Regions from separate parts of the Agrobacterium sp. 22094 genome, predicted to be linked through region 3. Evidence: predicted binding sites of a transcription regulator. Region 3 holds the regulator's gene; each other region holds the start of a gene.
The links. Region 3 encodes LexA, which represses DNA repair genes until DNA is damaged. Its sites were predicted from a motif close to TGTTCNNNNTGTGTTCNG; they were not measured.

Region 1: ACTJK5_RS11420 (DNA recombination protein RmuC) is a predicted target of LexA. The motif match lies at 2,819-2,836, and genes of this name have one in related genera.
Region 2: ACTJK5_RS02940 (putative DNA modification/repair radical SAM protein) is a predicted target of LexA. The motif match lies at 3,314-3,331, and genes of this name have one in related genera.

What each region holds. Positions count from the first base shown of each region.
Region 1 covers NZ_JBQEPX010000001.1:2,327,771-2,337,436, reverse strand. Annotated here, with positions in the region: gene ACTJK5_RS11430 (NUDIX domain-containing protein) at 1-442, shown strand, start outside; gene ACTJK5_RS11425 (ribokinase) at 475-1,374, opposite strand; gene ACTJK5_RS11420 (DNA recombination protein RmuC) at 1,595-2,791, opposite strand; gene def (peptide deformylase) at 2,932-3,444, shown strand; gene fmt (methionyl-tRNA formyltransferase) at 3,496-4,428, shown strand; gene truA (tRNA pseudouridine(38-40) synthase TruA) at 4,432-5,232, shown strand; gene ACTJK5_RS11400 (hypothetical protein) at 5,250-5,846, opposite strand; gene dapE (succinyl-diaminopimelate desuccinylase) at 5,830-7,026, opposite strand; gene dapD (2,3,4,5-tetrahydropyridine-2,6-dicarboxylate N-succinyltransferase) at 7,178-8,032, opposite strand; gene ACTJK5_RS11385 (LOG family protein) at 8,179-9,039, shown strand; gene ACTJK5_RS11380 (nucleoside hydrolase) at 9,129-9,666, opposite strand, start outside.
Region 2 covers NZ_JBQEPX010000001.1:604,021-613,686, forward strand. Annotated here, with positions in the region: gene ACTJK5_RS02920 (glycosyltransferase family 25 protein) at 1-383, shown strand, start outside; gene ACTJK5_RS02925 (glycosyltransferase) at 436-1,479, shown strand; gene ACTJK5_RS02930 (glycosyltransferase family 4 protein) at 1,556-2,605, opposite strand; gene greA (transcription elongation factor GreA) at 2,638-3,114, opposite strand; gene ACTJK5_RS02940 (putative DNA modification/repair radical SAM protein) at 3,336-4,568, shown strand; gene ACTJK5_RS02945 (UdgX family uracil-DNA binding protein) at 4,568-6,019, shown strand; gene ACTJK5_RS02950 (YfdX family protein) at 6,219-7,004, shown strand; gene carB (carbamoyl-phosphate synthase large subunit) at 7,095-9,666, opposite strand, start outside.
Region 3 covers NZ_JBQEPX010000001.1:936,614-946,279, reverse strand. Annotated here, with positions in the region: gene ACTJK5_RS04500 (GNAT family N-acetyltransferase) at 1-1,186, shown strand, start outside; gene ACTJK5_RS04495 (HIT family protein) at 1,206-1,625, shown strand; gene eno (phosphopyruvate hydratase) at 1,755-3,029, opposite strand; gene kdsA (3-deoxy-8-phosphooctulonate synthase) at 3,247-4,095, opposite strand; gene ACTJK5_RS04480 (hypothetical protein) at 4,218-4,781, opposite strand; gene lexA (transcriptional repressor LexA) at 5,138-5,863, shown strand; gene ACTJK5_RS04470 (hypothetical protein) at 5,857-6,114, opposite strand; gene ACTJK5_RS04465 (GFA family protein) at 6,206-6,604, opposite strand; gene ACTJK5_RS04460 (glutathione S-transferase family protein) at 6,866-7,555, shown strand; gene ACTJK5_RS04455 (ComEC/Rec2 family competence protein) at 7,566-9,666, opposite strand, start outside.

The DNA of each region.
Region 1 (9,666 bases), 1.4 Mb from region 3:
CGCGACGATCCTGCTTTATGACAAGGAGCGCCGAACGGTGATCCTGACGAGACAGTTCCGCTATCCCGCCTTCGTCAACGGCCATGACGACCTTCTGATCGAAACGCCAGCGGGTCTTCTGGACAATGCCGAACCGGAAGCGCGCATCCGGACGGAGACGGAGGAGGAAACCGGCTTCAAGGTACGCGATGTGCGCCAGGTTTTCGATGCGTTCATGAGCCCTGGTTCCGTCACCGAGAGGCTACACTTCTTCGTCGGCGAGTATCAGCCCGGCGACCGAACATCGGCCGGCGGCGGAAATGAAGACGAGGGCGAGGATATTGCCGTCATGGAAATCGGGATCGATGAAGCGATGAGCATGATCGCCTCAGGGGCCATTCGCGACGGCAAGACGATCATGCTTTTGCAATACGCCGCCCTCAACCTGTTCAAGGATGCTTGATCGGGTTGAGGATAGGAAGAGACTTTATAGTCTCAGAGCTTTGCATCCACATCAGCAGCGGTGGGGATAGACGGCTGGGCGCCCTCACGGGTGCAGGCCAGCGAACCGGCGACAGCGGCACGGCGCAGCGCCTTTTCGAAGTCCATTCCGGCATCGAGGCTTGCGGCGAGATAGCCGCAGAAGGTGTCGCCAGCGCCCACCGTATCGACCGGCTCGATCTTCAGGCCCATGGCTTTGAAGAGCTTGCCATTGCGAATAGCGATCACGCCGTCCGCACCGAGCGTGACGATCAGCGTCTGGCCCGTTTCCGCGTGAAGCGCGCTCAACTCCTTCTCCCGATTGGAAGAGGACAGCCCGTTCTTGCCGATCAACAACTCGAACTCGGTCTCATTGGCGATAACGATATTGGCAAGCTTGGAAAGACGGGCGGCATCGGCTGTCAAAGGAGCCGTGTTGATGATCGTCGTCACGCGCTTCGCTTTGGCGGCCTTCAGCGAGGTCTCGATCGCATCGGCCGGAATTTCAAATTGCAGCATCAGCGTGTCGCCCTCGGCCATCTCCGAGACGGCGCGCTCTGCATCCTGCGGCGAGACCGTACCATTGGCCGCGGGAATAACCGAGATCATGTTCTCGCCACCCTCGCCAATCAGGATCACGGCCGTTCCAGTGGGTTCGGCCACTGTCTTCAGCAGCGAGAGATCGGTCCGGGCGTCACGCAGCAGCGTGAGTGCGGGGGCTGCAAAGGTGTCGTCACCAATAGCACCCGCCATCTTGACGTCCGCTCCGGCGCGTCGTGCGGCCAGCGCCTGATTGGCGCCCTTGCCACCAGCGGCCGTGGAAAAGCTTTTGCCGGTCACCGTCTCGCCTGGCTTCGGAAGACGGTCGGAGGTGGCGACGAGATCCATGTTGATGGAGCCGAAAACAGTAATCATGCGAGGCTGATCCAAAAGGCAAAGACGTTAACAATGCCGATAGTGCTACAGCATCGGCCCGAAAATCGGAATCGATTTTTGGAAAGCACGATGCGTAGATTGAAAGAAGATAGAGCGTCCTTTGTGCGTCTAAAAAGACGCACCGCGCTCTAGCGCATCGGGATCGAAATCGGAAATCGATTTTGCAATGGCGGCGACGTTCGTTTGATTTCAGCGCCGCCTACTCGTCATCCACCACGCGCAGCTTGGCAGCACCTGCGCGCGCATCGGCAATGCGGCGCATATGCTCCACCTCCGAATGCGGGATCTCCTTGGTGGTAGTGGAAAAATCGAGGCTCTCGATCTTGTCGCCACGCGCCAGAACCTTTTCCGACGAGGTCAGCATCATCTCGACATCGCGCTGCGCTTGGCCGAAATGCGTTTGGAGCTTACGGGTGCGCTCATCCAGGCGCCGCACATCGTCCATCAACAGCGCCACTTCACCCTGGATCAGATGGGCCTGCTCCCGCATTCGTTGGTCCTTCAGGACTGACTGGATAACCTGGATCGAAAGCATCAATAGCGATGGTGAAACAATCACCACCCGGGAGCGGTGAGCACGCTGCACCAGAAATTCGAAATGCTGGTGAATATCGGCGAAGATCGATTCCGACGGCACGAAGATGAAGGCGGTATCCTGCGTCTCGCCAGGAATGAGATACTTCTCCGACACATCGCGAATATGCACTTCCATGTCCCGGCGGAACTGCTGGGTCGCAGCGCGCTTGGCTTCCGGAGATTCATCCGCCTTCAGGGCATTCCAGGCTTCCAGCGGAAACTTGGCGTCGATCACCAGCACCGGCGCATTGTTCGGCATCTTGATCGTGCAGTCTGGCCGAAAGCCGTTCGAAAGTGTGGGTTGAAGCTGGTAGGTGCCAGAAGGCAGCGCATCGGCAATCAGCGCTTCCATGCGCGCCTGGCCGAAGGCGCCACGGGTCTGCTTGTTGGAAAGGATCGCCTGCAGCCCGATCACATCCTTGGCAAGATCCTGAATATTGCCTTGCGCAGCATCGATGACGGCAAGGCGCTCCTGCAGCTTGCTGAGGTTCTCATGGGTCGAGCGGGTCTGTTCCGTCAGCGTCGTTCCGAGGCGCTGCGACATGCCATCCAATCGCTCATTCAGCGTCTGGCTCATTTCGTTCTGGCGCGCGGAAAAGGCATCCGCCATGGCGGCGATACGACCTTGCAGCTCGGTCTGGGTCTTCAGAAGTTCGGTCAGTTCTTCCCGTGGCTGATCCGGCGCTGCCGGTTTGCGCAAAAGAAAGAGGACGGCCAGCAGCCCGGCAAAGCCCAGAAAGAAGAGGAGCGTGCCGACCGAAATGTTGAGCGCTCCGACGCTGAAAGCCGTTTGACCGAGGCCGCTGAGATCGATGTTCATAACGCAATCTAACAGAGTTATTCTGATTCGTACAAAACAAGAACATGTCCGCGGCAAAAATGAGTCGGCTATCCAGTATCAGCGTTGAATCGACCGTATTTTTTCATTTCCTCGGCTGATGAGATGGGTTATGGGAAGCCATGACGATCAAGCCTCTTATCATTTTGCCCGATCCGCTGCTGCGCCAGCAATCCAAGCCTGTCGAGACGGTGGATTCGGAAATCCAGCGCCTGGCAGACGACATGCTGGAGACCATGTATGACGCGCCGGGCATCGGTCTGGCCGCGATCCAGATTGGCGTTGCGCGCCGGATGCTGGTGATCGACCTCTCGCGCGACGATGAGGAAAACAAGCCGCAGGTTTTCATCAATCCGGAGATCCTCAAAGTATCGGACGATGTCTCGACCTATGAAGAGGGCTGCCTCTCCATCCCCGATTACTACGCCGAAGTCGAACGTCCGGCCTCTTTGACGGTTGGATATGTGGATCGCGACGGCAAGCGGCAGACGATCGAGGCCGATGGTCTTCTTGCTACCTGCCTGCAGCACGAAATCGACCATCTGAACGGCGTGCTCTTCATCGACCACATCTCGCGACTGAAGCGTGACATGGTCATCAAGAAATTCACCAAGCTGGCCCGCGCCAAGGTCTGATCCGGCTGGCCGATAGGCCGCCCGGTACCAGCAGCAGGGCAGGGGGCAACAATGGCTCTTCGCATTATATTCATGGGAACGCCGGAGTTTTCGGTCCCCACGCTGCGCGCTCTGAAAGAGGCGGGCCATCAAGTGGTGGCGGTCTATACGCAGCCGCCGCGCCCAGGCGGTCGCCGTGGACTGGACCTGCAAAAATCCCCCGTGCATCAGGCTGCAGAGCTTTTGGGGATTCCGGTTCTGACCCCGTTGAATTTCAAGGCGGACGAAGATCGACAGCAATTTGCCGCGTTCGATGCCGATGTCGCGGTGGTCGTTGCCTATGGTCTTCTACTGCCTGAGGCCATTTTGAATGGCACACGCCTTGGCTGCTACAACGGCCACGCATCCCTTCTGCCCCGCTGGCGCGGTGCGGCCCCCATCCAGCGCGCCATCATGGCGGGCGATGCCGAAACAGGCATGATGGTGATGAAGATGGAAAAGGGGCTGGACACCGGCCCCGTGGCGCTGACAGCCCGCGTTCCCATCGATGAGAACATGACGGCCGGCGAGTTGCATGACGCGCTGATGCTGAAAGGCGCCCGGTTGATGCGTGACGCCATGGCAAAGCTCGAGAATGACGATCTGCCGCTGACGGTGCAGGCCGAGGAGGGCGTTCTCTACGCCGCCAAGATCGACAAGGCGGAAACACGGATCGATTTCTCCCGCCAATCGCAGGACGTCCACAACCACATTCGTGGGCTGGCACCCTTTCCCGGTGCGTGGTTCGAACTGGAGATCGGCGGCAAGCCGGAACGCGTCAAGGTCTTGGCAAGCGAGCGGGTCGAAGGAATGGGCGAGGCAGGCTCCGTTCTTGACGACCAATTGACGATTGCCTGCGCCAGCGGTGCAGTGCGTCTCCTAAAGTTGCAGAAGGCGGGCGGTAAGCCGATGCTGGCTGCGGACTTCCTGCGCGGAACGCCCGTTGCCATCGTAACGAGGCTGTAGCCGATGCCGCGTTTTCGCATGAGCGTCGAATATGACGGCACGCCCTATGTTGGCTGGCAGAGGCAGGACAATGGCAGGTCGGTTCAGGGCGCACTCGAAGCGGCCGTCCTGTCGCTGACGGGCGAGAAGGTCGGCATTCGCGGCGCGGGCAGAACCGACTCCGGCGTGCATGCGGTGGGTCAGGTCACCCATGTGGATCTTGCGCGCGATTGGCAGCCCTACAAGCTTCGCAATGCGCTGAATGCTCATCTGGCAATGGCAGGCGACTCCGTCTCTGTGCTCGACGTGGCAGCGGTGACGGAGGATTTCGACGCCCGCTTTTCTGCGATCCGCCGCCACTATCTCTACCGCATCATCTCGCGTAAATCGCGCCTGGCGCTGGAGTACAAGCGCGCCTGGTGGGTGTCGAAAGACCTCGACCATGAGAGAATGCATGCGGCCGCGCAGATGCTGGTTGGGCGGCATGACTTCACCACTTTCCGCTCAGTGCATTGCCAGGCCAACAGTCCCGTGCGCACGCTGGACAGGCTCGATGTGACACGCACTGGCGACCTGATTGAGATCCGCGCAACGGCGCAGAGCTTCCTGCATAACCAGATTCGCTCCTTCGCCGGTACGCTGAAGATGGCAGGCGAGGGCGCCATGACGCCCGATGATGTCCGTGCTGCACTCGAGGCGCGGGACCGCAAGGCCTGCGGCCCGGTCGCGCCGCCGGAAGGCCTCTACTTCATGCAGGTGGATTATCCCCACGTCATACCGCCGCGACAGCCGCGGACAGGTGCGGCAGAGGGCGGCGAAGTCTGACTTTAAGCCTCCGATGATCAGGTCGGGTAGACGCCAAGAAAGCGCTGCAGCAGTTCCGACAGGATCATCCCGGGTACAAGCAGGGTCATAACCAATGCCGTTACCAGGAGCGGCTGGTCGCGCACGAAAAACCGCACGATCCTCGAGAAGGTGAAGACGAGCGTCAGCAGCAGCGCAAACCAGAGGATTGCGACAAGCCCGTGCAAGGAGGGCAGGAGCAGCGCGATCAGGATCAGCAACGAATAGGCGTAGGAGAATGGCACCGACAACCAGTTTGCTACCACGATAATCGCTTGAAACTTGCCTCTCGCTCCAAAGGCATAAAGCAGCACCCCGATCAGGATCAGCGGCACCATCCAGCAGATCGCTTCGACGATGGCGAGACGGATGAAGAAGATCGCGCCCGTATGAACGCCTTCCGGCAGTCCGGATAGATAGGCTTCATGCCACCAGTACCATGAAAGCGCCATGGAGGGCAGGCACCAGAGCGCCGCGTAGAAGGAGCGAAGCAAGCCGCGATCGCTGATATCGAGAAGCCGCAAGCCTTCCGTGTTGCCGAGAAACAGCAACCACAATCCGCGCAGATAGATGGCAACTTCACTGAGTGGCGGCATGGCCGAACCAGCGTCCGATGAAGGTTTCATAGATGCGTGTCAGCGTTTCGAGGTCCGCAACCGCGACACGCTCATCGACCATATGCATCGTTTGCCCGACGAGACCAAACTCCACTACGGGGCAATAGTCTTTGATGAAGCGCGCATCGGAGGTGCCGCCGGTGGTCGAAAGCTTCGGCTCCAGACCCGTGACATCGGCCACCGCGCCCGAAAGCGAGGAGATCAGCGCGTTGTTGCGGGTCAGGAAGACATGGCTCGGCCGATCAGCCCAGACGATCTCGTAATTGACGGGTGTCCGATCCGGACGAAGCGCGCCGTCAGCGGCAGCCGCATCCAGACGACGGATGATCTCGGCCCGCAGCGTGTCCGCAGTCCAGGTGTCGTTGAAACGGATATTGAAGGACGCCGTCGCTCTGGCCGGAATGACGTTGGTTGCGGCGTTACCCGTATCAATCGTCGTTACTTCCAGATTGGAAGGCTGGAAATTGTCGGTGCCGTTGTCGAAAGGCGGGTCCATCAGCGCTTGCGTCAATTGCAGCATGCCGCGAATGGGATTGTCGGCAAGATGCGGATAGGCAGCATGGCCTTGGACGCCATGGACGGTGATGCGGCCGGAGAGCGAACCCCGGCGGCCGATCTTGATCATGTCGCCGAGCTGGTCCGGATTGGTCGGCTCGCCGACAACGCAGGCATCCCAGCGCTCTCCCTTGGCGGCGGCCCATTCCAGAAGCTTCGAGGTGCCGTTGATCGACGGACCTTCCTCATCGCCGGTAATCAGGAAGGATACCGAGCCCTGCGGCTTGCCATGCTTTTCGATATGACGGGCAATCGCTGCGACGAAGCAGGCTATGCCACCCTTCATGTCGACAGCGCCGCGGCCATACATCTCGCCGCCAGCAATTTCCGCGGCAAAGGGCGGATGGCTCCAGGAAGCTTCATCGCCCACCGGTACGACATCGGTATGCCCCGCAAACATCAGATGCGGTCCATCGGTGCCAAGGCGCGCGTAGAGATTTTCCACGTCCGGCGTGCCATCTTCAGTCGCGACCATCCGGTCCACCGCAAAGCCGAGCGGCGAGAGCAGGTTATCGAGCAGGCTGAGCGCCCCGCCTTCTGCAGGCGTGACCGAAGGGCAGCGGATGAGGGCGGCAAGATTGGAGACGGGATCGGTGGCGTTCATGGGCTGTCTACTCTCTGCCGCTTCTACTCTTAAAGCGTGTCGCGATCTTTCAGATTCGCTCCCTACGCTTTAAGTCCTTGTTTTGTCGCATGTCGTTACCGCAAAACCGCTGCACACTTTTGCGCGACATGCTTTAGCCGGTCTTCTTACTTCAATCGCGCAGCAGTTCGTTGATACCGGTCTTTGAGCGCGTCTTTTCGTCGACAGTCTTGACGATGACGGCGCAGTAGAGGCCAGGGCCAGGCTCGCCATTCGGGAAGGGCTTGCCAGGCATGGTGCCGGCCACCACGACGGAGTAGGGCGGGACTTCGCCGTAGAAGATTTTGCCGGTCGCGCGGTTCACGATCTTGGTGGACTTGCCGATATAGACACCCATGCCCAGCACCGAGCCCTCACGGATGATGCAGCCTTCGACGACTTCCGAACGGGCGCCGATGAAGCAATTGTCTTCGATGATGGTGGGACCAGCCTGCAGCGGCTCGAGCACGCCGCCAATGCCGACGCCACCGGAAAGATGGACGTGCTTGCCGATCTGCGCGCAGGAGCCGACGGTTGCCCACGTATCGACCATGGTGCCTTCATCGACATAGGCGCCGAGATTGACGAAGGACGGCATCAGCACGACGTTCTTCGCCACATAGGCGGAGCGACGAACCACGGCATTCGGCACAGCGCGGAAGCCGGCAGCGCGAAACTGGTTTTCACCCCAGTTTTCGAACTTGGAGGGCACCTTGTCCCACCAGGTGGATTCGCCTGGGCCACCGGTTACGATTTCCATGTCGTTGAGGCGGAAGGAGAGCAGGACGGCTTTCTTCAGCCACTGGTTCACCTTCCAGTTGCCATTGGCCTCACGCTCGGCCACGCGGGCCTCGCCAGCGTCGAGAAGATTGAGCGAGGTCTCGACCGCATCGCGAATTTCACCGTTCGTGGAGGTGTTCACGCCGTCGCGGTTTTCGAATGCGGTTTCGATGATGCTTTCGAGGGTGCCGAGATCCGAGCTGCTCATGAGAATTCCTTAAACTTCGCTGACTATCGTCATTTCAGGGAAACATCCGCACCGCTGGCCGGACACGGTCAATTGCTCTAAGCGAGTGTTTCAAGTGCGTCAATGCGATTTGGGCGATTTGACGCAAGCATCGGAAAGGCATGGAAATGGCGAAACTGAAAAACGGCAAGCTGCGGCGCAAAGACGAGGTTTGGGACCCGCTGAAAAACAGTTCGGACGACAAGCACCAGGCCGAAGTCATCCCTAAGACACCGCAAAGCGCCTCGCCCTCCTATCGCCTTGCCTATACCGATACCGACTTCCTATGCCGGGAAGAATTGCGCCCGATCCGCCTTCAACTCGAACTGTTGAAGCCTGAGATGATCCTCTCCGAACGCGGCATCAAATCGACGGTGGTGATGTTCGGCGGTGCGCGCATCCCAGAGCCCGGTGCTGCCGCGTGGGCGGCGCGCAACGAGACCCAGAAACAGAACCTCGAAGCAGCCTCGGTCTATTATGACGAGGCACGCAAATTCGCGCAGCTCTGTGCTGTCGAAGCGGAGAAATTCGATCACCGCGAATATGTCGTCATGACCGGCGGCGGCCCGGGCGTGATGGAAGCGGGCAACAGGGGAGCATCAGAAGCAGGTGCTCCCTCGATCGGCCTCAACATCCTTTTGCCGCATGAGCAGGCGCCGAACCCCTATGTGACGCCGGAGCTCAGCTTCAACTTCCACTATTTCGCCATCCGCAAGATGCACTTCCTCATGCGGGCCAAGGCCGTGGTCGTCTTCCCCGGCGGCTTCGGCACCATGGACGAACTGTTCGAAACCGTGACGCTGATCCAGACCAAGCGCATGGCACCGATCCCGCTCATTCTCTTCGGCAGGGATTTCTGGCACTCTATCATCAATTTCAAGGCACTGGCTGATTTCGGCACCGTCGCGCCGGACGATATAGATCTGTTTCATTTCGCCGAGACCGCCGAGGAAGCCTGGAAGATCGTTGCCGATTTCTATGAGCTATAAGGGCTCCCGTTTCTCAGCGGGATAACTTCGCACAAAAATGCCCGGGCTCGATCATCTCTGAGCCCGGGCATGATTGTGAGAAGTAGCGATCAGAGCCTTGCGAAGCGCTCGGTGAGCAGCGCGAAGAAGCCATCGGCATCCACATCGCGGAAAACCTTGGCATTGACGGGACGGTCGGTCACCTTCCACCAATCGACCACGGTCATGCCCATTGTCAGGTCAGACGACGTCTCGATTTCCACATTGCAATCGCGTCCAGCGAAAAGCTCAGGCTTGATCAGGTAGGCAATCACGGTCGGATCATGCAGCGGCCCGCCATCGGAGCCGTATTTCTCCACGTCGAATCGCTCGAAGAACTCCAGCATTTCCGCCATGGCGATTGCCGGATGCGTGCCGATGTCACGGATGCGGGCGACGCGCGCCTTGGTCGTCAACAGCTTGTGCGTCACATCGAGCGGCATCATGACGAGCGGAATGCCAGAGCGGAAGACGATCTCGGCCGCATGCGGATCGACATAGATGTTGAACTCGGCCGCTGGCGTGATGTTGCCACCCTCGAAGAAGCCGCCGCCCATCAGCACCAGTTCTTTGACCCGCGGCGCGATATCCGGTGCTTTTTGCAGAGCG
Region 2 (9,666 bases), 330 kb from region 3:
GCAATGAGAAGCTTAAAATCTTCCGTCCACTGAAGACCATGAGCTTCGGGAAAAATATATTTACTCTTTGCTCCGCACACTATTTTCCGATGACGACAGGCGCCATTCTCTGGTCGAGGAAAGGTGCGCAGGAGTTCGTCGATGGACACCGTGTGATCTTCGCGCCGGTTGATAACTTCTTCCGCCATTGGATCACCCGGGTTGGCGGCGGCTATTCTTTCTTTCCAAGGCCGGTGTCCACCACCGATGCGGTCAGCGATATTGCGCATCCCGGAAAGATATCGAGAAGCCGTAATGCCCGCAGCTTCCTTTATGGTCTGCGCAAACAGCGGCGGCTTATGGTGGACAAGCTGATCGCCACCAAGCGGAAGTATTTTTCGTGAGTTCGAGCCGTTACAGTCACCTTACAGTCCAAGCCCGAGAAAGTGCGTTACGATGAGCGTGAAGCGGATATTTCATCTGCAATTCGGCACGGATGGCGGCACCGAGCAGTTTTTCCTACGCCTCACCCGCGCTTTTCACGAGCGTGGCATAGAGCAGCAATTTGCAATCCGGCCGGGCGTGACATGGCGTCACGAACTTGACGATCGGGGGACGGTGCATGAGGGTTACTATCTTCGCCGCTGGCCCAACTGGTGGCTGCGCACGCAGTTGCTGAAGCGATCCATGAAGCAGTGGCCAACCGATGTGGTGATGGGGTGGCGTGCGCCGACGGCGCGGCTGATGCCGGACGCTGGTCACGCCATACGCGTTGTGCGTCTGGGAGACTATCCGCACCACGTCCGCTATTTCGGCAACACCGATGCTATCGTCGGCAATGCGCCCAACGTCATCGAACACTGCCGTACACTCGGCTGGCAGGGTAAGACGACGATTATTTCCAATTTTCCGGGCGAGGTCGGCACTTCCGTGGTCAAGCGGTCGGATTTTTCGACGCCGGACGATGTTCCTCTGGTTTGCGGTCTTGGCCGCTTCGTTCCGACCAAGGGTTTCGATACCTTGCTGCGCGCGGTCGCGGCGACGCCTCACCTCTGGCTCTGGCTGGTTGGAGATGGCCCCGATAGAGCCGATCTGGAGCGGTTGGTGCAAGAGCTTGGGATTCCCGATCGTGTCCGCTTCATCGGCTGGGTTTCGGAGCCGGCGGCCTATATCAAGGCGGCGGATATGTTCTGCGTGCCGAGCCGACAGGAGCCGCTTGGCAACGTGCTACTCGAAGGCTGGAAGGCGGAAGTGGCTGTGGTGTCCACCAAAACCGAAGGGCCGTCCTGGGCTGCGACGCATGAGGAAAGCGCTCTCTTCACCGAGATCGACGATGTCGAGGGTATGGCGCAGGCGCTCTTGCGTCTGCAAGGGTCGCCCGAGCTTCGAGCGAAGCTGGTTCAAGGTGGGCGAGAGCAATTGGCCGCACGCTTTTCCGCAGAGCGGATCGTCGATCAATATCTGGAATTCTTCGAGGAATTGCGTAGCGGCAGGCGATGAAGGCGGTCGCGCTGTTTCAGCTCAGGCTGGGACGGCGCTGTCCAGTGTTGCGATCGGAAAAGCGATATTCGGCTGTCTAAACGCGCGCATAGATGTCGCCGAGAGACCGGGCTTCACCTTCAAGCGCGAAATTCTCCACTGTCGTCCGGCGTGCAACTGCACTTCTATGCTGCATCATCTCTGTATCGCTTAAGAAGCCCTTGGTCGCTTCAACCATTGCATCGAGATCATCGCGGCCAATGACGGTGCCGGTTTCGCCTTCGCGCACCAATTCCGGAAAGGCGCCGACATCCGTGGCGATCACGGGTACACCCGTCGACATCGCTTCCAGAGGGGTGAGGCCAAATCCTTCCCAGCGCTGGGGGGCGATGAAGAGGTCGAGCGCGCGGTACCATTCGTTGATGTTGGTATGCTCTCCGACGAAGAGGATGCGGTCGGCAAGACCTGCGGCTCGCACTCTTTCCTTCAAGCCATTCTCGAAATCCACATGCGGACCTGTCGCGCGTCCTGCAACGATGGCCGACCATTGCGGGTGGTCTGGCAGAACGCGGATCATCGTGTCAACGAAGAGATCGGTACCCTTCTGATGCCGTGTACGGCCGAAGCAGCCGGCATATTTGCGCTGAGGATCGAGGCCGCGTGCGACCTTTGCTTCAGCCTTATCGGTGGGCGGGGAGAAGCGATCGGTGTCGATCCCGTGCATGATGACCGTGCTCGGTACGTCCAGATAGGAGGCCGTCTGGCTATTGGTGGCAATCACACCGTCCATTCTGGAAATCAGAAATTTGGTCCAACCGGTGTGCCTGCGCTGCGAGGCGGAGGTGAAGACGATCTTCAACTTCATGCGCAGAATGTCGCGCATGATGATGGCCGGCAGCATCTCTATATTGCGGCGCGCATGCCAGACCCGCGCTCTGCCTGCCGGACCGTTTTGCCAGAGCCGCCACAGATCGCGGAAGCGCACATATGGCAGGCTTTCGGGCAGGCCGGGGCCGATGACGGCGATCTTCTGCCCGAGCCGGTTCTGCACCGGCACGAGCTGAATGATCGTGGATGTCACGCCCGAGAGCCTGCGCTTGAAGTTTGGCGTAAGGACGCGGACATCTCTCAGATCGACATGGGGCAAGTCTTGAAGTCTCGCAACGGGAGCGGGGGATTTCAGTTCCAGTTGACGGACAGGATCTCGTAGCCGCGCGAGCCGCCAGGCGCATTCACTTCAATGCTGTCGCCCACTTCCTTGCCGATCAGGGCGCGGGCAATGGGAGAGGAAATCGAAATGCGACCTTCCTTCACGTCGGCTTCCTGATCGCCAACAATCTGATAGGTCTTTTCTTCATCGGTGTCTTCATCGATGAGCTTGACGGTGGCGCCAAACTTGATCTTGGAACCGGACATCTTGGAGAGATCGATGATCTCGGCGCGGGCGGTCAGATCTTCGAGCTCGGAGATGCGGCCTTCATTGTGGCTCTGCGCTTCCTTGGCGGCGTGATACTCGGCATTTTCCGACAGGTCGCCATGGGCGCGCGCTTCGGCGATCGCCTCGATGATGCGCGGGCGCTCTTCCTGCTGACGCCAGCGAAGTTCTTCCTGCAACTTGACGTAACCGCCCTGGGTCATCGGTACTTTTTCTACCATCTTTTTATTCCTTCACATTCGCACCGCGGTAGTCGCAGACACAAAAAGAAACAGGTTCCGGAGCAAAACTTCGGAACCATGTCAAAATCACAATTTGTCGGACTATATCAGAAGAGCATCCTGAAATGCCAGCAAATTAAAAGGCCCGTAAAAAACAAGCATTTTCAACGTGCTCCGCTTGTGATTTGACTTTCGTCATTGGAACATATAGAGAACATACTATGAAGAAGTCAATCAAAGAGCGGCTTGCAGTTCTCTCCGATGCAGCGAAGTATGACGCCTCCTGCGCGTCCAGCGGGACCTCGAGACGCAACTCGGCGCAAAGCGGCGGGCTGGGGTCGACGGAGGGTTCGGGCATCTGCCATGCCTATGCGCCGGATGGTCGTTGTATCTCGCTTTTAAAGATTCTTCTGACCAATTTCTGCATTTATGATTGTGCCTATTGCATCAATCGTTCGTCCAGCAATGTCGAACGCGCACGCTTTACCGTGGAAGAGGTCGTGTGGCTGACGCTGGAGTTTTACCGGCGAAACTACATCGAGGGTCTGTTTCTTTCTTCCGGCATCATTCGCTCTTCGGACCACACGATGGAGGAGCTGGTGCGCGTAGCAAAGGAGTTGCGCGTCACTCACGGCTTCCGGGGTTATATCCACCTGAAGTCCATCCCTGAAGCATCGCCGCATTTGATCGAAGAAGCGGGGCTTTATGCCGATCGTCTCTCGATCAATATCGAACTCCCGACCGATAGCGGAATTGGCAAGTTCGCGCCGGAAAAGCAGCCAGGCAATATTCGTCGCTCCATGGCGGATATTCGGCTGAAGATCGAAGAAGCGGGCGAGCCGACGCTGAAGACGAAGCGGGTCAAGACTTTCGCGCCAGCAGGGCAGAGCACGCAGATGATTGTCGGTGCCGATGGCGCTGACGACGGCACGATTCTCTCGACCAGCGCGCGGCTTTACGGAAGCTATGGCCTGCGGCGCGTCTATTACTCCGCCTTCAGCCCCATTCCCGATTCGTCGAAAAACCTGCCGCTCATCAAGCCGCCCTTGATGCGCGAGCACAGGCTGTATCAAGCCGATTGGCTCTACCGTTTCTACGGCTTCGACATTGGCGAGATTACTTCGACGCAGCAGAACGGCATGCTCGATCTCGATATCGATCCCAAGCTCGCCTGGGCGCTCGGCAACCGCCAGAAGTTTCCTGTCGATGTTAATTCGGGTGAGAGAGAGATGCTGCTGCGCGTGCCTGGGTTCGGCGTGAAGACGGTGAACTCCATCCTGTCCTCCCGCCGCTTTCGGAGGCTGCGCTTGGAAGATCTGGCGCGCTTTGGCGTATCGCTGAAAAAGGTGAAGGCGTTTGTCGTCGCGGATGGCTGGACGCCGGGCAAGTTGACCGAGCGGCCCGACCTGCGCGCCATGTTCACACCGCCACCGGAACAGTTGTCGTTGCTGTGATGTATGCGGTCGAGCTAGAAGGCAGGGGCAATTTCGGCGAATGGCGCGATGCCGCGCGTTCGCTTCTTGCGGCGAGTGTGGCACCGAGCGATGTGGATTGGCGCTTGAAGAGCGACCGCGGCACGCGTCTTGATTTCGAGCAGCAGGCCTCTCTACCGGTGGCGAAGACACCAGCGCAGATCACGGTTCCATCGGCCTTTCTGCCGTTGGCGGAAGCGATTATCTGCCACAGCGATCCGGCGCGCTTTTCTTTGCTGTATCGTCTCCTGTGGCGGCTGCAGCAGGACCGGGCGCTGTTGCAGATCAAGGCCGATCCGGATGTTCAAGCGGCCCGGCAGATGGAGAAATCCGTCCGTCGCGACAGTCACAAGATGACCGCCTTCGTCCGTTTCAAGGAAGTGCCGGGCGAGGGCGCGCAGGCACGGCGCTGCTTTATTGCGTGGTTCGAGCCGGATCATTTCATTGTCGAGCGAAAGGCGCCGTTCTTCCAGCGGCGCTTCAACGACATGGATTGGCTGATTGCAACCCCGAAAGGGTCTGCGCGGTGGAATGGTCAGTTGCTTGAGACGTCGCGAGAGCCGGCGGAGCGGCCGGATATTTCCGATGAAACGGATGAGTTGTGGCGCACATACTATGCCAATATCTTCAATCCGGCGCGGCTGAAGATCAAAGCCATGACGGCGGAAATGCCGAAGAAGTATTGGAAGAACCTGCCAGAGGCCGATCTTATCCCGGAACTTGTCATCGGCGCGGAGGCGCGCGTGCTTGGCATGGCGGCCAAGGCTGCGACCGAGCCGCAGATGTTTCACCATCGTATCCAGGCGGCGGCCGGAGCCAAGCCACAGGAAGTGCTGCTGGATGCAAATACGCTCGCTGGCGTGAAGCGCGAAGCTCAAAGCTGTCAGATGTGCCCGCTGCATTGTGCCGCAACGCAAACCGTCTTCGGCGAAGGGCCCGAGAAGGCGCAGGTGATGATCGTCGGAGAGCAGCCGGGAGATCACGAGGATTTAGCCGGGCGACCCTTTATCGGTCCAGCGGGTAGGGTGTTCGATCAGGTCCTGGGGGAGACTGGGATTGAGCGTCAATCGCTCTATGTGACGAACGCGGTCAAGCATTTCAAATATGAGGCGCGGGGCAAGAAACGCATTCACCAAAGACCCAATGCCGGTGAGGTTGAGCGTTGCCGTTGGTGGTTGACGCGGGAGATCGATCTCGTTCAGCCCAAGCTCATCGTCGCCATGGGGGCGACGGCGGTTTATGCTTTGACGGGGATGAAAGAGACGCTTTCGAGCGTTCGCAGCCGGCCGATCCCCATGGAGAATTCACGCATCCTCTTTGCCACGGTGCATCCATCCTACCTGCTTAGAATTCCCGACCCGGCACGTCAGGCGCAGGAGAGGGCGCTCTTCGTCGAAGACTTGCGCGCCGTGCGGCGATTGTCCGAAGCGTGAGGTGAAGCGTACCCGCGTTTGGTTCTTGCTGCCGCAGTAGAACAGTTCGTCCTTTTCGAAAATGCGCTGTTTCTAAACATTAAAAGCCGTTCATGAAGTAATTGTAATGCGACTATCTCCATTTTTGGGAGTTTAATCAGCATCAACATCCAACGATGGTTAGGATGTTGTATGTGGAATTCATAAAAGGATTTGTATCATGTATATTCGTAATAATCTTGCTGTTATTCTTGTTGCCGGTACTATGCTCGGCGGAATTGCTTACACTGCCGAAGCTGCATCGACAACTGCAGCGCAGACGGAAACCAAGGGCGCTGTTGTTCCGAATAAGGCCATCGACAAGGATGTTGGTCGTCTCTCCCAGGACGGCGCACAGGCCTTGGCCGACATTCAGGCAACACGCCTGGCAATCTTCAACGCGAAGCCGGATGAGGCCAAGACCTTTATCAACAAGGCGAAGGACGAGCTGCAGAAGGCCTCCAAGGACGAAGCAGTCTTCATGAAGGCTGAAGCGGATCTGACGAAACCGACCAAGGCACCCGTTGCCGGTGATGCGAAGGCGGATGCAAAGCCCGCATCTGCGACGCCCATCCAATGGCTGCCAGTCGACTCGCAGTTGACGCTCGGTGAGGACTTCAAGGCAACGCCTGAAAAGGTCGCGGCCATCACCGAAGCCAACAAGAGCCTGAAGACCTCCGATCGCCAGGGTGCGCTTGAGAAGCTCGCTGTCGCGGATGTCGATGTCGAGTTCATCACCGCCGCCCTACCGCTCAATCAGACGGTCACCGATGTTGGCAAGGCTGCCGACCTGATCAACCAGGGCAAGTTCTATGAAGCCAATGCGGTGCTGAAGGATGTGACGGATAATGCGATGCTTAACATCGTCGATATCTACGGTCAGCCTTACAAGGCAAAGGCAGAAAAGCCTGCCAATGCCGCAGCGGTCACGCCTTCGACGGACAAGGCCGCTGCTCCAAAGGGCTAATTGCCCTTCCACATACTGCAACGAAAATGGCCTCCCCGGTTGGGGAGGCCTTTGTTTTGAACACTTTACCTTTCGAACGGAAACGGTGCCTTAGAAATAGCTCTGCAGCGGCTTCACTTCGAGATTGCCGGCCTTCAGCGCCTTGATGGCAAGGGCTGCGGCTTCCGCACCGGCCATGGTGGTGTAGTAGGGCACCTTCTGCATCAGCGTTGCGCGGCGCAGCGACTTGGAGTCGGAGATCGCCTTGTTGCTGTCGGTGGTGTTGATGACCAGCTGGACCTGACGGTTGCGGATGCCATCCTCAATGTGCGGGCGACCTTCCTGCACCTTGTTGATCTTCTCGGCTGCGATGCCTTGCTCCGCGAGGAAACGCTGCGTGCCGCCGGTTGCCAGAACCTTGAAGCCTGCTTCCACCAGAATGCGGATCGCTGGCAGAACGCCTTCTTTGTCCTGATCGCGGACCGAGACGAACACCGTGCCGGAGCGCGGCAGGTCGACACCAGCACCCAACTGCGACTTGGCGAATGCTAGCGCGAAATCGGTGTCGAGACCGATGACTTCGCCGGTGGAACGCATTTCCGGTCCGAGCAGAATGTCAACGCCGGGGAAGCGGGCGAAGGGGAAGACGGCTTCCTTGACGGCGATGTGCTTCAGGTTGCGTGGATCGGGCTTCTCGCCGTAAGCGGCGATCGCCGCATCGAGCTTCTCACCCGCCATGACGCGGGCTGCGATCTTGGCAATCGGCGCGCCGATGGTCTTGGCGACGAAGGGCACGGTACGCGACGCGCGCGGGTTGACTTCCAGAACGTAGATGGTGCCGTCCTTGATGGCGTATTGCACGTTCATCAGGCCGCCGACCTTCAGCGCCTTGGCAAGTGCTGCCGTCTGGCGTTCCAGTTCATCCAGCGTTTCGGGCGAGAGCGAGCGTGCAGGCAGCGAGCAGGCAGAGTCGCCCGAGTGGATGCCGGCTTCCTCGATATGCTCCATGATGCCGGAGACGAAGACGCTTTCACCGTCGCACAGCGCATCCACGTCCACTTCGACAGCATTGGTCAGGTAGCTATCGAAGAGCAGCGGGTTCTTGCCGAGCAGTGTGTTGATCTGGCCGGTCTTGTCGTTCGGGTAGCGCTGCTTGATGTCTTCCGGCACGAGGCCTGGAACGGTATCGAGCAGATAGGTCTGCAGCTGGCCTTCCGAATGGATGATCTGCATGGCGCGGCCACCCAGAACGTAGGAGGGGCGAACGACCAGCGGGAAGCCGATTTCGGAGGCGACGAGACGCGCCTGTTCGACAGAGTAGGCGATGCCGTTGTTCGGCTGCGCCAGATCGAGCTTCATAAGCAGCTTCTGGAAGCGGTCGCGGTCTTCGGCAAGGTCGATCATGTCCGGCGCGGTGCCGAGGATCGGAATGCCGTTCTTTTCCAGCGCTTCTGCGAGCTTCAGCGGTGTCTGACCACCGAACTGCACGATGACGCCGACCAGTTCGCCCTTTTCCTGCTCCGCGCGCATGATCTCGATCACGTCTTCAGCGGTCAGAGGCTCGAAATAGAGGCGGTCGGAGGTGTCGTAGTCGGTGGAAACCGTCTCCGGGTTGCAGTTGATCATGATCGCTTCGAAGCCTGCATCCTTCAGCGCGAAGGCGGCATGGCAGCAGCAATAGTCGAATTCGATGCCCTGGCCGATACGGTTCGGACCGCCGCCGAGGATCACGACCTTCTTGCGGTCGGACACTTGCGCCTCGGAGCGCAGTGCACCGACGAAAGGCATCTCATAGGTGGAGTACATGTAGGCGGTCGGCGAGGCGAACTCGGCAGCGCAGGTATCGATGCGCTTGAAGACCGGACGCACATTCAGGCTGTTGCGCAGCTCAGCCACTTCCTTCGGGCGCTTACCGGTCAGCGAGGCGAGGCGGGCGTCGGAGAAGCCCATGGCCTTCAGCATGCGCAGGTTTTCGGCATCGGTCGGCAGGCCGTGTTCGCGCACGCGCGCTTCCATATCGACGATTGCCTTGAACTGGGCGATGAACCATGGATCGATCTTGGAGTTCTCGTGCACTTCGGCTTCGGACATGCCCGTGCGTAGTGCCTGGGCAACCATGCGCAGGCGATCCGGCGTCGGCGTGCCGATGGCAGCGCGGATGGCGTTCTTGGAGCCTTCGCCTTCTTCGTAACCGGGGATTTCGATCTCATCGAGACCGGTGAGGCCGGTTTCCATGCCGCGCAGCGCCTTCTGCAGCGATTCGGCAAATGTACGGCCAATTGCCATCACTTCACCGACGGACTTCATGGCGGTGGTGAGGATCGGCGAAGCGCCGGGGAATTTTTCGAAGGCAAAGCGTGGGATCTTCGTCACGACATAGTCGATGGACGGTTCGAAGGAGGCAGGCGTTGCGCCTCCCGTGATGTCGTTGTCGAGTTCGTCCAGCGTGTAGCCGATGGCAAGCTTGGCCGCGACCTTGGCGATCGGGAAGCCGGTTGCCTTGGAGGCAAGCGCGGATGAGCGCGACACGCGCGGGTTCATTTCGATGACGACGAGGCGGCCATCCTTCGGGTTGACGGCGAACTGCACGTTCGAGCCGCCGGTTTCGACGCCGATCTCACGCAGAACCGCAATCGAGGCGTTGCGCATGATCTGGTATTCTTTGTCCGTCAGCGTCAGGGCC
Region 3 (9,666 bases):
CGACGAATACACCATTCGCGTTGCACAGTCCTTCAAGGACATCGCTCCGGAAAGCTGGAACAGCCTTTCCGGAGCATCCAGACTACCGTCGGCCACGCCATACAATCCCTTCATTTCGCACGCCTTTCTGTCCGCGCTGGAAGAGTCCGGATCGGCCACGGCAAAGACCGGCTGGCTCGGCCAGCATCTCTTGCTGGAGCGCAGCGACGGGAGATTGATGGGGGCGGTTCCTGGCTACCTCAAGAACCACAGCCGCGGCGAATATGTCTTCGACCAGGGATGGGCGGACGCGTTCGAACGCGCAGGCGGCCGATATTATCCCAAGCTTCAATGCTCGGTTCCCTTCACGCCTGCGACGGGTCCGCGCCTGTTGACGACGGGACTGGACGCTGCGGCCCTCCAGCAGGTCCTCGCCTCAGGTCTCCAGCAGGTGACAGAGAAGCTCGGCATCTCTTCGGCACATGTGACCTTTGCAAATGAAGAAGAGATTGAAGCCCTGGAGGATGAGGGTTTTCTGCATCGCACCGATCAGCAGTTTCATTTTATCAATGAAGGCTATCGTGATCACAGCGATTTCCTCGACGCCCTGTCATCGCGCAAGCGCAAGACCCTGAAGAAGGAACGACGTTCAGCGCTGGAAAACGGTATCGAGATCGACTGGCTGACCGGCAGCGATTTGACCGAAGATATCTGGGATCAGTTCTTCACCTTCTACATGGATACCGGCAGCCGCAAATGGGGCAAGCCTTACCTCACCCGCGCCTTCTACTCCCTGATCGGCGAGCGCATGGCAGACGATATCCTGCTGGTGATGGCAAAGCGTGAGGGTAAATATATTGCCGGCGCCATCAACTTCATCGGCGGCGACGCATTGTACGGCAGGCACTGGGGCTGCATCGAGGACCATCCCTTCCTGCATTTTGAAGTCTGCTACCATCAGGCGATCGATTTTGCGCTTTCGAAGGGCTTGAAGCGTGTGGAGGCCGGCGCTCAGGGCGAGCATAAGCTGGCACGCGGCTACACACCGGTGACCACTCATTCCGCTCATTACATTGCCCATCCCGGCCTTCGCCACGCCATCGCCGATTATCTGGAGCGGGAACGCAGCGAAGTCGAACAGATCAACGACTATCTTGAAGACCATAGCCCGTTTCGCAAAGGCGAACGGCAGGAAGACGACGACTAAAGTTTTGAGGGAGCAGCCCGTGACAGCCTACGATGACAACAACATCTTCGCAAAAATCCTCCGGGGTGAAATCCCGTGCGTCAAGGTCTACGAAGACGACCATACACTGGCCTTCATGGACGTGATGCCCCAGGCCCCGGGTCACCTGCTGGTGATCCCGAAGACCGGCTCGCGCAATATTCTCGATGCCGATCCAGACGTGCTGACAAAGACGATCCCCGTCGTCCAGAAGCTCGCCGTCGCCGCCAAGGAAGCCTTCGATGCTGATGGCATCTACGTAGCGCAGTTCAACGAGCCCGCCGCTGGCCAGACGGTGTTCCACCTGCACTTCCACATCGTACCGCGCAAGGACGGAGAGCCTTTGAAGCCCCATAGCGGCGCGATGGCGGATTTGGAGATGCTGAAGGCTCACGCAGAGAAGATCAAACAGGCCCTGTAAGGCGCGCTCCCGACCCGTCGACCGTCGAGAACAAATACCGCATCGCTGACACAAAAAACCCGCCGAGGCCATCGGCGGGTTTTCTATTATTAGGGCCTATGGAAAGCCCCCAAAATATCACAGCTCAAATCAGCTGCGAAGAATGGAGCGGCCAGCGTAAGCAGCCTGCGGACCCAGCATCTCTTCGATACGGATCAGCTGGTTGTACTTCGCCAGACGGTCGGAGCGCGACAGCGAGCCGGTCTTGATCTGACCGCAGTTGGTGGCAACCGCGAGATCGGCAATCGTGGAGTCTTCCGTTTCACCCGAACGGTGAGACATGACCGCCGTGTAGCGTGCCTTGTGCGCCGTCTCGACAGCGTCGAGCGTCTCGGTCAGAGAACCGATCTGGTTGACCTTGACGAGGATGGAGTTGGCAACGCCCATCTTGATGCCGTCACGCAGACGCGCGGAGTTGGTAACGAAGAGGTCGTCGCCGACGAGCTGTACCTTGGAGCCGATCTTGTCAGTCAGGTACTTCCAGCCTTCCCAATCGTCTTCTGCCATGCCGTCTTCGATGGAAATGATCGGGTACTTGCCCGCGAGTTCCGCGAGGTAATCAGCCATGGCTTCCGGCTCGAGCGTGCGGCCTTCGCCTTCCATCTCGTACTTGCCGTTCTTGAAGAACTCGGTCGAGGCGCAGTCGAGAGCAAGAGCGACGTCATCGCCCGGCTTGTAGCCTGCCTTTTCAACCGACTTCATGATGAAGTCCAGCGCTTCCGGCGCGCTCTTCAGGCCTGGCGCGAAACCGCCTTCGTCGCCGACATTGGTGTTGTGACCCTGCGCTGCCAGTTCCTTCTTCAGCACATGGAAGATTTCAGCGCCGATGCGCACCGCGTCACGAATGCTTTCCGCGCCGACTGGCATGATCATGAATTCCTGGAAATCGATCGGGTTGTCGGCATGCGCGCCGCCATTGATGATGTTCATCATCGGAACGGGCAGCAGGTGGGCGTTCGGGCCACCGACATACCGATAGAGTGGCAGGCCGGTTGTTTCGGCAGCAGCCTTGGCAACGGCCAGAGATACGCCGAGGATGGCGTTTGCGCCGAGGCGAGACTTGTTCGGCGTCCCATCAAGCGCAATCAGCGTCTGGTCGATGTGGATCTGGCTTTCGGCGTCGAAGCCGCCAAGCGCATCAAAGATCTCGGTGTTGACGGCCTCGACGGCCTTTTCAACGCCCTTGCCGCCATAGCGCTGTCCGCCATCGCGCAGCTCGACTGCCTCGTGAGCGCCGGTGGATGCGCCCGATGGAACGGCAGCGCGACCGAAGGAGCCGTCTTCGAGGTACACGTCGACCTCGACCGTGGGGTTGCCACGGCTATCGAGGATTTCGCGTGCGATGATGTCGGTAATGGCTGTCATGGTCTCTCCCTTGGGACTGGAACAGATGAATTTCAGTCGCTTGTCTTAGAGCGCATCGGCAAAACTGTGAAGCCGTTTTCGAGCCGGACGGCGGATAAGCGATTCTGAAAAGTGTGAAAGGTCATTGCAACTTCGCTGTAGACGAAGCGTGAGAAATTACAATGACGACGCCCAGCATCAGGCGTCGCCCAACCTATAAAAATCGATTAGGCCAAAATCAGGCGGCCTTGGCGATAGCGTCAAACGCCAGAAGCTTCTCCAGAAGCTTCGGCATATCCTTCAGATGAACCATGTTGGGGCCGTCGGAAGGGGCATTGTCCGGGTCTTCATGGGTCTCGACAAACAGTCCGGCAATGCCGACGGCCACGGCTGCGCGCGACAATGTCTCGACGAATTCGCGCTGACCACCCGTCGACCCACCCTGCCCGCCTGGCTGCTGCACGGAATGCGTCGCATCGAACACCACCGGCGCACCGAGCGAGGCCATAATCGGCAACGAGCGCATGTCGGAGACAAGCGTGTTATAGCCGAAAGATGCGCCGCGTTCGCAGAGCAGAACGTTCGGATTGCCGCTCTCGTTGAGCTTTGCCAGCACGTTCTTCATGTCCCAGGGCGCCAGGAACTGGCCTTTCTTCACATTGATCACGCGACCGGTCTTTGCGGCGGCGATCAGAAGATCGGTCTGGCGACTGAGGAAGGCCGGGATTTGCAGGACATCGACGGTTTCGGCGACAATGGCGCACTGCTCTTCCGTATGGATGTCGGTCAGGACAGGGAAGCCATATTCCTTCTTGAGATCGGCAAAGATCTCCATGGCCTTGTCGAGACCGATGCCACGCTGTCCGGAGAGCGATGTGCGGTTGGCCTTGTCGAAGGATGACTTATAGACAAGCCCGATGCCGAGCTTGCCGCAAAGCTCATGCAGCGTGCCGGCAATCATGAAAGCGTGGTCGCGGCTTTCCATCTGGCACGGACCGGCGATCAGCGAAAACCGCTCTGTGTTGGAGAAGGCGACAGCGCCTTTGCCTTCGCCAGCGACCACTTTCAAATTGTTCTTCAAAGTCATCTCATTCCTCACGACACATGCGCCGGACATCGCCGGCAACCGCTTAATTTGCGATGTTGCACAGGCATTAGCAGCAAGCGCGCCATGTGTCACGAGATGAGGGAGCACCAACCGCTTGCCCTTTAGCCGGCATTCGCCTTCCGGACGACATCGGGATTGGCCTCGGAAGACTGCACGAACGGCCCGACTGCGCGCACCGCGTCGGAAAATCCAGCACTTCCCTTCAGCCCTTCCAATTCTTCGGGCTTGAAGCCTTGAGTCAGCAACATGCGATAAACGTTCTCGCTGTTCTCACCACCGGCGGAAACCCAAGCCGGTAGCGATGCCTCCCAGGCCTTCTTCTCACGCTGGTTTCGGTCGGCAACGATTGCAAGCTTGATCAGTCCACCGATCGGAATGGGAATGCCGTTCACCGCAAGATCGGGGATGAAGCTCGCCGGATGAACGCCGCCAAGCGCGTGATTTTTCAGGATCCGTGCACAGTTATTGTCGCGCGTCGGCTCCTTGTTCTGCGAAACGCGCTTCTGATTGAGTTGAACGATGAGCTTGCAATTGGCCATCGTCGTGTTCAGCAGCAACCGGTCATACTCCTTGCGCTTCAAAGCTTCCGGTGAATTGGGATCGAGGGTCTGGCAACCGGCCAGCGCAATCAGCATTCCGATAAGGGTAAATCTAACGAGCTTCATAAAAATGTCCCTGCCCCGAAAAAACGCTGCAAGGCAGCGCCGTAGAGCTACGATAACTTTGTTGATAATGCTTCGAATGGCTTGGCCTTCATACCACAGGATGACCGGATCGTGTGATCCTCGAAGCAGCTTGTAGATACCCGCAAAAATGAAATCATCAACCTGGAGAGGAAAAAGACGCCCAACACCGTAAAGAAGCTATGAACTTCTACCATTGCGCGGATAACAGGACTGCGAATTGATGAGGCGGAGACGTTTGCGGAATTTTAAGGGATTGCAGAACACATATGGAACATATAGTGTTCGTTCTGTATTTGTTTCGCGAATCTTCGCCACGTATTCCAAGGGTTTTCTTCATGCTCACGCGCAAACAGCAGGAACTGCTTCTTTTCATTCATGAGCGAATGAAAGAGTCCGGCGTGCCGCCATCTTTCGATGAGATGAAAGATGCCCTCGACCTCGCCTCGAAATCCGGCATCCATCGGCTGATTACCGCTTTGGAAGAACGCGGCTTCATCCGCCGCTTGCCGAACAGGGCAAGAGCCCTGGAAGTCATCAAGCTTCCGGAAGCCTATTCCGCACCCGCACAGAAGCCGCCGCGCGGTTTTTCGCCAAGCGTGATCGAGGGCAGCCTCGGAAAAGCCAAACCGCCTGAGCCGGCTCCCGCGCCGAAGCCAGCAAACGATCAGATCTCCTCCGCTGTCACCGTTCCTGTGATGGGACGCATCGCCGCCGGTGTGCCGATCTCCGCTATCCAGAACAACACCCACGATGTTGTCGTACCCGTCGATATGCTGGGCACGGGCGAGCATTATGCGCTTGAGGTCAAGGGTGACTCGATGATCGAGGCTGGCATCTTCGATGGTGACACCGTCATCATCCGCAACGGCAGCACCGCCAACCCCGGCGATATCATCGTCGCACTGGTGGATGATGAAGAAGCCACCTTGAAGCGCTTCCGCCGCAAGGGTGCTTCCATCGCCCTGGAGGCCGCGAACCCAGCCTATGAGACCCGCATCTTCGGACCGGATCGGGTAAAGATTCAGGGCAAGCTGGTCGGTCTCATTCGTCGCTATCACTGAGCGAACGATAGTCGGCTCAGACTGGCTGCCTGTGCTCTTGCAGAGGCAAGACGCGCAGACCTCGTTGGCAGATGCGGCGATGTGCTGCCTCTGATCGCGCCGAGGTCTCGACGCTGGTTCTCTTCGTCTTCGTCTTCGTCTTCGTCTTTCTCGTTATCCTCATTCTCGATCCGAGGATGAGGAAAAGATTGGCGGATGGTCGGGTGCATGCCGATCATGGCCTTCGAACGGCGGCAATCTTTCAGTGCCACCGACAAGCGCCCTCGCCCGTCGCTTCTAAGAGCAGGACTTACAGACGCGGCTAATCCACCTCGCGGCTACCATCCGACAAGGTGGACAGTCTCACCGCCCCTTTTCCGTTCTGCCTGTCGATTCCCGGTCCCGCTCATATTGGCGCAATGCCGGGAAATCCGGCAGCCAAGCCTCACGGCGGACCGTCCAAAGCTCGTAGGTCGGCTCGAACTGATCTGGTGAATCCAGAGAACCGAGATTGACCTCGATTTCGTCGTCGCTTTTTCCGAAGACCGGCGATCCGCAGTTGGGACAGAAGAAGCGGCCATTATAGCTGCGTATTTCTCCTTCGATGGTCACGGCATCCTGCGGGAAGATGGCGGATGCGTGGAAGAGCGCGCCGTGGTGCTTGCGACAATCCATGCAGTGACAAATCCCGATACGATAGGGCTCACCGACTATCGAAAGCCTCACGCTGCCGCAGGCACAACCGCCAGATTTCATGTTCATCTCGACCGCTCCATTTGCTTGACGCCTTCCCATCAAACCGCGACGAACCGATGAAGTTCATTCTGCTTCTGTTTTCGGAAAGGTGAGAGCGGCGAACGCATCAATTCATATGATATCTGACATGACAGACTCGGCCTGTATGTCCTCTCGCTCATGCGTTAGGACGATGGACAGAGAAATAACATTCGCACTTTTGCACCGCATGGACGCTTTTGCTGATCGCATGCGATTCAAGTGGCCGTATCACCAGAAGGAGACAACATGTACGATCTTTACATCGCCAACAAGAACTACTCCTCCTGGTCTCTCCGGCCTTGGGTGCTGATGCGGACATTGGAGATTCCCTTCAAAGAGAATCTCGTCCCGTTCAACGATCCCGATCCCAAGCATGGCTTCACGCACTTCTCCCCCACAGGCAAGGTGCCCTGCCTCGTGGATGGCGATGTCACCATCTGGGACTCGCTTGCAATCATCGAGTACCTGGCGGAACGGCATGATGGTGTTTGGGCTGAGGATGCCAAAGCGCGGGCTTGGTCGCGCTCGGCATCCGCGGAGATGCATTCCGGCTTCCAATCGCTGCGCAATCTACACCCGATGAGTGTAGGTTTGCGGATCAGACCGGTTCCGGCAACCGAGGCGCTCCGCAAGGATATCGCGCGTATCGACGCGCTATGGCAGCAGGGCCTCGACACCTTCGGCGGGCCGTTTCTGGCCGGCATCAATTTCACCGCCGTCGACGCGTTCTTCTGCCCCGTCGCGTTTCGCTTCCAGACTTACGGCACAGCACTCTCGCCAGCGGCGGAGGCTTACAAGACCCAACTCCTTGGCTTGCCGGCGATCAGGGAGTGGGAGGAGGCAGCGATCCGGGAGCCGTGGCGCGACTTGGAGCATGAAGAGGAAGCGCGGGCGTCTGGCGAGATTATCGAAGACCGCCGCTCCGCAGCAGATTGAAGCAAAAGACTTACTGCCCGGCCGCCAGCATCGTCTCGATATGCGGCGGCATCGCGCCGTCGGAGGTCTTGCTGCGCCAGTCATAGGCGCGGTGAATCGACCAGGGTCTGGCAACGTCTTGCATCGCCGCGCGCGCAGTTGCGACGGGCGCTCCGGCCTCATTCAACCAGAGTTCCAGCGAGCCTGTCTTTCGCAATGTTGTGGCGCTGATCAGCAGCGCGCCCGAGCGACAGTTTGAAAACGGCACGAAACGCGACGTCACGACGATGTCCGCCAGATCGCAGGCTGTACCGGTCAACGCCGTATTAGAAATGACCGCGACTTTGACGCCGCTCTGATGACGTCCAGCACACCAGGCATTTTTCTGGCAAGAGAAGCCATTCGTCCGCTCGAAAGCCAGAATCATCTTGTCGCGAGCTTCTTGCTTCTGCTGATCGGTGAGAACAGCCGGGCGGCGTGACCTTGGCTCTGCCGTGTCCTCGCGCTCACCCGCCTTGTCGTCATCCAGCATGACAGGGGCCACATGCTTATCCGGCAGCGGCACCGCCCTCGCCCACTGCTCAACCACGAAACCCTTCGCCTGGCGCTTGGTCGTCGCAACGAATTGATCCGTGCGAAATGCGACGAGGACACCATCCTCGTAGATCAATAAATCCGGCTTTGCTTTGTTCTGCTCAAGCGGCACCAGAAGGAGACCAGCCAGAATCAGGGGAAGCCCCAAGAGCGCGAGGTGGGTCCGTAGCAAGGTGAGAAGAAGAAATCCGACCGTCGAGACGGCCAGAAACCATGGGTGCTGCCGCCCGATCGTGGCATCTCCGCCCCAACTGGAGACGGTGTTGGCAATGTCGATCACCATCGCCATGCCGTAACCCATCAGCTTCAGGAAGGGTGCATCCAGGCCAAAAGGCATGAGAAGCATGGCAATCAGTGCAGACGGCATGACGATGATCGACATGACGGGCATTGCGGCAAGATTGGCGGCCAGTCCGTAGGTGGTGATGCGGTGGAAATGCTCGATCGAGTAGATCGCAGTCGAGACACCCCCAATCAACGAGGTGATGACGACACCGCCGATCACGGCACTCGCTTTCGACGAGGCCACGATCCATAAGGGCGGGCGCGCGATGAAGAGGCGCTCACGATTGGCCCGGCATCTGCTCCAGAAGGAATAGGCCGCAACCAGTGCCAGCGTTGCGGCAAAGGACATCTGGAAACTCGGACCCATGATTTCATGTGGCGAAACCGCGATGATGACGATTGCGGCAAGGGCGACATTGCGCAGACTGATCGACGGCCGGTTGACGAGAACAGCTGCCAGCATGATCGACATCATCAACCATGCCCGCTCGGCAGAGACGGCAAAGCCTGAAATCAGATAATAGGCGAATGTCATCAACAGCGCGGCAAAGGCGGAGATCTTCTTGACGGGATAGCGCTGCGAAAACCCTGGAAACAGGCTGAACACCATACGCATACCGACGAAGAAGATGCCCGATGCCAGTGCCATGTTTAGCCCGGAAATGGCAACGATATGGGCGAGCCCCGACACGCGCAAAGCTTCCATCGTCTCGCTGGAGATCGCGCGCCGCTCATCCGTGATGATCGAAGCCGCAAAAGCACCCGCATCGCCGCCAATGACGCTGCGGATTCGTTCGGCAATAGCGGAGCGCAGTGCGTAGAGCCGCGAACCCGCTGTTTCGAGCCAGCCCGCTTCGTCCGTCGTTGCGGCCTGCGTCGGTAGAGCCTTTGGCGCGCTGTAGAAAAATCCTGTCGCACCGATCCCATCGAAATACGCGGAAAAGGCAAAGTCGTTGAGGCCCGGCAATGCCGGCCCGGATGGTGGCGAAAGGCGCGCCTTGCCGGTGATGCCTGAACCGACAGCGATCGGTTGTCCGCGACTGCGCGAGAGGACGGATATCCGATTTGGCAGACGTGTCAGCGAAGGTCCACTCGTCGAAGTCAGGGCGATCGTGTAGCGCCAGTAGCCCTTGGCATCCACCTCCCGCCGCTCCACTTTGCCGGTGATTGTCGTCGTCACGGCACTGTCCAAGACTGTGGTCCCAACGCGGCGCGTCTCCCAATTTGCCAGCAACATGCCGAGCAGCAGAAGT